One region of the Secundilactobacillus malefermentans genome, then DNA from elsewhere that is predicted to be linked to it. Evidence: a T-box and tRNA genes for the amino acid it is inferred to sense, from the RefSeq annotation. Region 1 holds a T-box; the other regions hold tRNA genes.
What was found. A T-box is a leader RNA that pairs with one kind of tRNA and senses whether it is charged. The one in region 1 lies ahead of pheS (phenylalanine--tRNA ligase subunit alpha), so its partner is inferred to be a tRNA-Phe.
Positions count from the first base shown of each region.

Region 1 (2,232 bases):
CAACATCACCATTCAACACGATTGGAACATTCACTATCAGTTTCATATGACAGTTACGTAATTGCTAAACGGCTTAATTTAAATACGAGAGCGGTAGCGAGAGCAGGTTTATTACATGACTTGTTTTATTACGACTGGCGGACGACTAAATTCAATTTAGGCTCACATGCCTTCATTCATCCAAGAGTTGCTTTACGTAACGCCGAAAAAATAACAGAACTTTCACCCATGGAAAAAGATATTATTCTGAAGCATATGTGGGGTGCAACTTTGGCAACCCCTAAATACAAGGAGAGTATGATTGTTTCTCTCGTTGACGATTACGAAGCCGTAAATGAGTTCTTTTCACCATTGCGTACCAAATGGCAGCACCGATTACAAAAAGCAAGTAATGAATAATTTAAACAAAGGGGATTAGAGCTAATGTCTGAAACGATGGCTTATGAAAATCCAGTCGATTTTGAGTTGTGTCCAAGGTTTGCTAAAACTTTTGCGATTCTTGGGAAAAAGTGGAATGGATTAATTATTGACGTTTTATTGCATTTAGGAAATCAGCGTTTTAAAACATTAGCTGAAAAAGTGCCAAAGTGCAGTGATCGCGTTTTAGTTGAACGTTTAAAAGAACTTGAGGATGAAGGAATTATTGTGCGAAATACACATTTAAATTCTTCATTGATTGACTATGCTTTAACTGAAAAAGGAAAAGATTTGGCTAGTACCATGGCTAATATTCACGATTGGGCGGAAAAATGGTATGAAGTTAAAGGCGAAACAGTGGTTGACCAATTTGACAATAATCGTTAAACTATTAATTGATAATAAAAGTGTTGAGGGAAAGCAGTAGACTTCAGACGAGATTACAGGAAGATGATTGTTAACTGAAAAATCATCAATCTCAATGGGCCGAATTCATTCCTGAGCTGAGTATTGGGCGATAATCAAAAAATATTCCGGATAATACCCGTTAAGTATTCTGAGTGTACTCATTTATTTGGGTAAACAAGGGTGGTACCGCGATACTTCGTCCCTTTTTGGGGGATGGAGTTTTTTTGTGCCCAAAATTATATTAGGAGGTAATCAAATGTCATTGAAAGATCGTTTATCAGAGCTATTAAATCAAGGTCTTGAGGATTTAAAATCGACGTCTGAGCAAGATGAATTAAATGAACTACGGGTGCATTTGTTAGGTAAAAAAGGTCCTATTACAAAGGTTTTAAGAGGGATGAAGGATTTAAGCCCCGAAGAACGTCCTGTCGTGGGAAGTTTTGCAAATGAAGTGCGGGATCGGCTACAAGAAGCCATTGATGCTCGCAAAGAAGAAATTGATCAAAAGCTCTTAACAGTAAAATTAGAAAAAGAAAAAATTGATGTAACGCTGCCTGGAAAGCCAGCCGCACGCGGAAATGCGCACGTGATTCAACAAATTATTGATCAGATTGAAGATCTTTTTCTTGGAATGGGCTATCAAGTATTAAGTGGTCCCGAAGTAGAAGAGGATCGTTATAATTTTGAAATGATGAATTTACCAAAAGATCATCCAGCTCGTGATATGCAAGACACGTTCTATATTACGAAAGATATATTGATGAGAACTCAAACCTCACCAATGCAGGCAAGAACCATGGAGAAGCATGACTTTTCTAAAGGGCCTTTGAAAATGATCTCCCCAGGGGTTGTTTATCGTCGTGACACCGACGATCCTACTCATTCACATCAATTTCATCAGGTTGAAGGATTAGTGATTGATAAGCACGTTACAATGGCTGATTTAAAGGGAACGCTAGAACTTGTTGCTCATGAACTATTTGGCGATCGTTTTGATGTTCGACTTCGACCAAGTTATTTCCCATTTACTGAACCATCTGTTGAAGCAGATATTACCTGTTTCAACTGTGGCGGAAAAGGATGTGCAGTTTGCAAACATACCGGCTGGATTGAAGTTCTAGGAGCCGGAATGGTTCATCCAAATGTTCTGAAAATGGCGGGGGTAGATTCTGATATTTATGGCGGATTTGCCTTTGGATTGGGTCCTGATCGATTTGCAATGTTGAAGTATGGAGTAGATGACATCCGAAACTTCTACTTAGATGATGAACGCTTCTTAAATCAATTTTCAATGAAAGGGTAGTTTATAAATGAAAATCTCGTATAACTGGTTAAAAGAATATTTAGATATAGATGTACCGGCTACCGAATTAGCTGAAAAGATTGAGCGATCATCAGTTGAAGTTG
Region 1 covers NZ_CP042371.1:17,634-19,865, reverse strand. Annotated here, with positions in the region: gene FGL90_RS00105 (HD domain-containing protein) at 1-399, shown strand, start outside; gene FGL90_RS00100 (winged helix-turn-helix transcriptional regulator) at 424-804, shown strand; T-box leader at 819-1,032, shown strand; gene pheS (phenylalanine--tRNA ligase subunit alpha) at 1,082-2,128, shown strand; gene pheT (phenylalanine--tRNA ligase subunit beta) at 2,136-2,232, shown strand, end outside.

Region 2 (2,232 bases), 220 kb from region 1:
CCTTACAAGCAGAGGGTCACAGGTTCGAGCCCTGTATCCTCCATTGAGCCGTTAGCTCAGTTGGTAGAGCATCTGACTTTTAATCAGAGGGTCGACAGTTCGAGACTGTCACGGCTCATTGCTTCAAAGAAGCGTACCGACTTATAGTTATGCCGACTTAGCTCAGCTGGTCAGAGCACCTGTCTTGTAAACAGGGGGTCGGAAGTTCGAATCTTCTAGTCGGCATTGTACCAAATTATTGCGGAAGTAGTTCAGTGGTAGAACATCACCTTGCCATGGTGGGGGTCGCGGGTTCGAATCCCGTCTTCCGCTTATGCCAAAATAACGCCGGGGTGGCGGAATTGGCAGACGCACAGGACTTAAAATCCTGCGGTCAGTGATGACCGTACCGGTTCGATCCCGGTCCTCGGCATTAACTTAATATTTTGCACCCATAGCGCAACTGGATAGAGTGTCTGACTACGAATCAGAAGGTTGTAGGTTCGACTCCTACTGGGTGCATTTAACGGGAAGTAGCTCAGCTTGGTAGAGCACCTGGTTTGGGACCAGGGGGTCGCAGGTTCGAATCCTGTCTTCCCGATTAAATAAAATTTTAATAGTGTTTTATTTAACACTTCGCGGTGTAGCTCAGCTGGCTAGAGCGTCCGGTTCATACCCGGGAGGTCGAGGGTTCGATCCCCCCCGCCGCGATTAGGTCTCAGAACCTGGACCTTTAGCTCAGTTGGTTAGAGCAAACGGCTCATAACCGTTCGGTCGTAGGTTCGAGTCCTACAAGGTCCATTGGTGTATGTGAGTTTATATGCTTTTTACGGATCACATTTAAATATCATGGAGGATTACCCAAGTCTGGCTGAAGGGAACGGTCTTGAAAACCGTCAGGTGGGTCAAACCACGCGAGAGTTCGAATCTCTCATCCTCCTTTTTAATTATCGCGGGATGGAGCAGTCTGGTAGCTCGTCGGGCTCATAACCCGAAGGTCGTTGGTTCAAATCCAGCTCCCGCAATTATGGTCCGTTGGTCTAGCTGGTTAGGACGCCTGCCTGTCACGCAGGAGATCACGAGTTCGAGTCTCGTACGGACCGTTTTGGCTCGGTAGCTCAGTTGGTAGAGCAACGGATTGAAGCTCCGTGTGTCGGCGGTTCGATTCCGTCCCGCGCCATTTAGTTATGCGGGTATAGTTTAGTGGTAAAACCACAGCCTTCCAAGCTGTTGTCGCGAGTTCGATTCTCGTTACCCGCTTCGTTCATTTTCAATGGGCCTATAGCTCAGTTGGTTTAGAGCGCACGCCTGATAAGCGTGAGGTCGATGGTTCGAGTCCATTTAGGCCCACTTTTTGGAGAAGTACTCAAGTGGCTGAAGAGGTGCCCCTGCTAAGGGTATAGGTCGCGTAAGCGGCGCGAGAGTTCGAATCTCTCCTTCTCCGTTAACAATAATATGACCCGTTGGTCAAGCGGTTAAGACACCGCCCTTTCACGGCGGTAACATGGGTCCGAGTCCCATACGGGTCATCATTTTATTAAAATTATCGCGGGATGGAGCAGTCTGGTAGCTCGTCGGGCTCATAACCCGAAGGTCGTTGGTTCAAATCCAGCTCCCGCAATTATGGTCCGTTGGTCTAGCTGGTTAGGACGCCTGCCTGTCACGCAGGAGATCACGAGTTCGAGTCTCGTACGGACCGTCAATTTTATTAAGTTTATGATGTTGTTTTAAAAATAGTCATTACCTACTTCAATTAGGTAATGGCTATTTTTCTACGATTAGTCAAGAGAAACCTCTATTTTATGGGGTTCTCTTTTTTTTGAGCAGTACTTTAAGATTTTTTCCCGTGTTTTATAGATTGTATTACCGAATAAATGTATGATAAATAGCACCTCTGGTGTTATTGATTTTTTGAGGTGTTATAATTGTGTGTGAATGAATTATGATTTATTTCTCTGGTGAGAATTGTGTTGAATCATATAATTCATTATTTTTAATTAGGTGGTAGATGGTCCTAATCAGACGTCCCATCGCAGCTATGGCAATCTTCTTAGTGTGTGATTCACTAGAAGATTGCTTTTTGCGTTGATAAAAAATACTGATATTCGATGGATGATATTTGGCGACACTCATCATGTTTAAGACAGCTTTAAATAATATTTTTCTTGCATATGGATTACCGCGCTTTCGAATATGCTGCATCATCTCGAAATCCCCAGATTGATACTGGATCAAATCAATTCCAACGTATGC
Region 2 covers NZ_CP042371.1:239,823-242,054, reverse strand. Annotated here, with positions in the region: tRNA gene FGL90_RS01270 (tRNA-Val) at 1-43, shown strand, start outside; tRNA gene FGL90_RS01265 (tRNA-Lys) at 46-118, shown strand; tRNA gene FGL90_RS01260 (tRNA-Thr) at 152-225, shown strand; tRNA gene FGL90_RS01255 (tRNA-Gly) at 241-312, shown strand; tRNA gene FGL90_RS01250 (tRNA-Leu) at 327-412, shown strand; tRNA gene FGL90_RS01245 (tRNA-Arg) at 428-501, shown strand; tRNA gene FGL90_RS01240 (tRNA-Pro) at 507-580, shown strand; tRNA gene FGL90_RS01235 (tRNA-Met) at 617-690, shown strand; tRNA gene FGL90_RS01230 (tRNA-Ile) at 707-780, shown strand; tRNA gene FGL90_RS01225 (tRNA-Ser) at 831-920, shown strand; tRNA gene FGL90_RS01220 (tRNA-Met) at 931-1,004, shown strand; tRNA gene FGL90_RS01215 (tRNA-Asp) at 1,009-1,082, shown strand; tRNA gene FGL90_RS01210 (tRNA-Phe) at 1,087-1,159, shown strand; tRNA gene FGL90_RS01205 (tRNA-Gly) at 1,169-1,239, shown strand; tRNA gene FGL90_RS01200 (tRNA-Ile) at 1,255-1,329, shown strand; tRNA gene FGL90_RS01195 (tRNA-Ser) at 1,336-1,423, shown strand; tRNA gene FGL90_RS01190 (tRNA-Glu) at 1,437-1,508, shown strand; tRNA gene FGL90_RS01185 (tRNA-Met) at 1,527-1,600, shown strand; tRNA gene FGL90_RS01180 (tRNA-Asp) at 1,605-1,678, shown strand; gene FGL90_RS01175 (IS110 family RNA-guided transposase) at 1,927-2,232, opposite strand, start outside.
Region 2: it encodes a tRNA-Phe, which carries the amino acid that the T-box ahead of pheS (phenylalanine--tRNA ligase subunit alpha) is inferred to sense. The anticodon was not compared.

Region 3 (2,232 bases), 270 kb from region 1:
GGAGCTTGACTGCGAGACAGACAAGTCGAGCAGGGACGAAAGTCGGGCTTAGTGATCCGGTGGTACCGTATGGAAGGGCCATCGCTCAACGGATAAAAGCTACCCTGGGGATAACAGGCTTATCTCCCCCAAGAGTCCACATCGACGGGGAGGTTTGGCACCTCGATGTCGGCTCATCGCATCCTGGGGCTGTAGTCGGTCCCAAGGGTTGGGCTGTTCGCCCATTAAAGCGGTACGCGAGCTGGGTTCAGAACGTCGTGAGACAGTTCGGTCCCTATCCGTCGCGGGCGTAGGAAATTTGAGAGGATCTGTTCCTAGTACGAGAGGACCGGAATGGACATACCGCTGGTGTACCAGTTGTTCCGCCAGGAGCATCGCTGGGTAGCTATGTATGGATGAGATAAACGCTGAAAGCATCTAAGTGTGAAACTCACCTCGAGATGAGATTTCCCATTCCATTAAGGAAGTAAGACCCCTGAGAGATGATCAGGTAGATAGGCTGGGAGTGGAAGTGCAGCGATGCATGGAGCGGACCAGTACTAATCGGTCGAGGACTTAACCACAGAGTGGTGTTCTCTGAAGGAATTGATATTATCTAGTTTTGAGAGCTCAAGTTCTCAATAGTGTGGTGGCGATAGCCTAAAGGATACACCTGTTCCCATGCCGAACACAGAAGTTAAGCTTTAGCACGCCGAGAGTAGTTGGGGGATCGCCCCCTGCAAGGGTAGGACGTTGCCACGCAATTTATTCCGATATTTCTAGATGGTGAAAGTTGTTTAAACAAAGGAGGTTCGAATCCTCCTATCGGAAGTTAGATGGAGAGTTGTCCGAGCTGGCCGAAGGAGCACCATTGGAAATGGTGTAAACGGGCAAAAACCTGTTTCGAGGGTTCGAATCCCTCACTCTCCGTTTACAAACAAATATGACCCGTTGGTCAAGCGGTTAAGACACCGCCCTTTCACGGCGGTAACATGGGTTCGAGTCCCATACGGGTCATCTTGGAGGATTAGCTCAGTTGGGAGAGCGTCTGCCTTACAAGCAGAGGGTCACAGGTTCGAGCCCTGTATCCTCCATTCAATGATATAATAATGGTTATGGTCCGTTGGTCTAGCTGGTTAGGACGCCTGCCTGTCACGCAGGAGATCACGAGTTCGAGTCTCGTACGGACCGTTGTTATGTTGTTATTAATTTAATACTTAACATCTTATTAGGTAAATGGCTCGGTAGCTCAGTTGGTAGAGCAACGGATTGAAGCTCCGTGTGTCGGCGGTTCGATTCCGTCCCGCGCCATTATGGATGGGTAGCGAAGTCTGGCTAAACGCGGCGGACTGTAAATCCGCTCCTTCGGGTTCGGTGGTTCGAATCCACTCCCATCCACCATAGGGATATAGTTTAATGGTAGAACTACGGTCTCCAAAACCGTCGGTGTGGGTTCAACTCCTACTATCCCTGTTAATGATGTTATGGCGGTATTGGTGAAGTTTGGTTAACACACCGGATTGTGGTTCCGGCATGCGTGGGTTCGAGTCCCACATACCGCCCTTGATTGGGTTATAGCCAAGTGGTAAGGCAACGGACTTTGACTCCGTCATGCGCTGGTTCGAATCCAGCTAACCCAGTTGGATTCGATCAATTTTATAACATGGCGGTATAGCCAAGTGGTAAGGCAGAGGTCTGCAAAACCTTCATCGTCGGTTCGAATCCGATTACCGCCTTTGCCCAATTAAATGGGAATATGCCGGAGTGGCGGAACTGGCAGACGCGCTGGACTCAAAATCCAGTGTCCGTTGAGGACGTGTGGGTTCGAACCCCACCTCCGGTATAGGTGTTATATTTATGTATGAGAACTGAGAATTTTATTCTTGGTTCTTTTTTTGTGGTCTAAAGTACTGATAAATCGGCGTTTTTAGCCTAATAATAATACATTTATTCATTTTCTTATTTAGTATGTTTATCCATAAAACACAAATATATGGAATTAAAAGGAATTGATGTAAAATTTTGGTGCACTAAATGGTGCACATACAGAGAAAAAAGATTATCTATTGTACTTACGAGTAGTTTTACATACCACATGCTATTGTTTCACTGTCCCCAGAATACTTTATAGAGTCCAAGGCTTTTCTTTTATCATTGGTTTTAAGAAAATAAGTGGATATACTGCTCATCTTCTGACGACAACATGAGTAATTGGATTGAACAAGTATTTCTTTAGTACTTTCCGTAAGAGGT
Region 3 covers NZ_CP042371.1:1,773,692-1,775,923, forward strand. Annotated here, with positions in the region: rRNA gene FGL90_RS08665 (23S ribosomal RNA) at 1-563, shown strand, start outside; rRNA gene rrf (5S ribosomal RNA) at 625-741, shown strand; tRNA gene FGL90_RS08675 (tRNA-Ser) at 818-909, shown strand; tRNA gene FGL90_RS08680 (tRNA-Glu) at 925-996, shown strand; tRNA gene FGL90_RS08685 (tRNA-Val) at 1,001-1,073, shown strand; tRNA gene FGL90_RS08690 (tRNA-Asp) at 1,097-1,170, shown strand; tRNA gene FGL90_RS08695 (tRNA-Phe) at 1,218-1,290, shown strand; tRNA gene FGL90_RS08700 (tRNA-Tyr) at 1,295-1,380, shown strand; tRNA gene FGL90_RS08705 (tRNA-Trp) at 1,382-1,452, shown strand; tRNA gene FGL90_RS08710 (tRNA-His) at 1,467-1,541, shown strand; tRNA gene FGL90_RS08715 (tRNA-Gln) at 1,548-1,619, shown strand; tRNA gene FGL90_RS08720 (tRNA-Cys) at 1,645-1,715, shown strand; tRNA gene FGL90_RS08725 (tRNA-Leu) at 1,738-1,822, shown strand.
Region 3: it encodes a tRNA-Phe, which carries the amino acid that the T-box ahead of pheS (phenylalanine--tRNA ligase subunit alpha) is inferred to sense. The anticodon was not compared.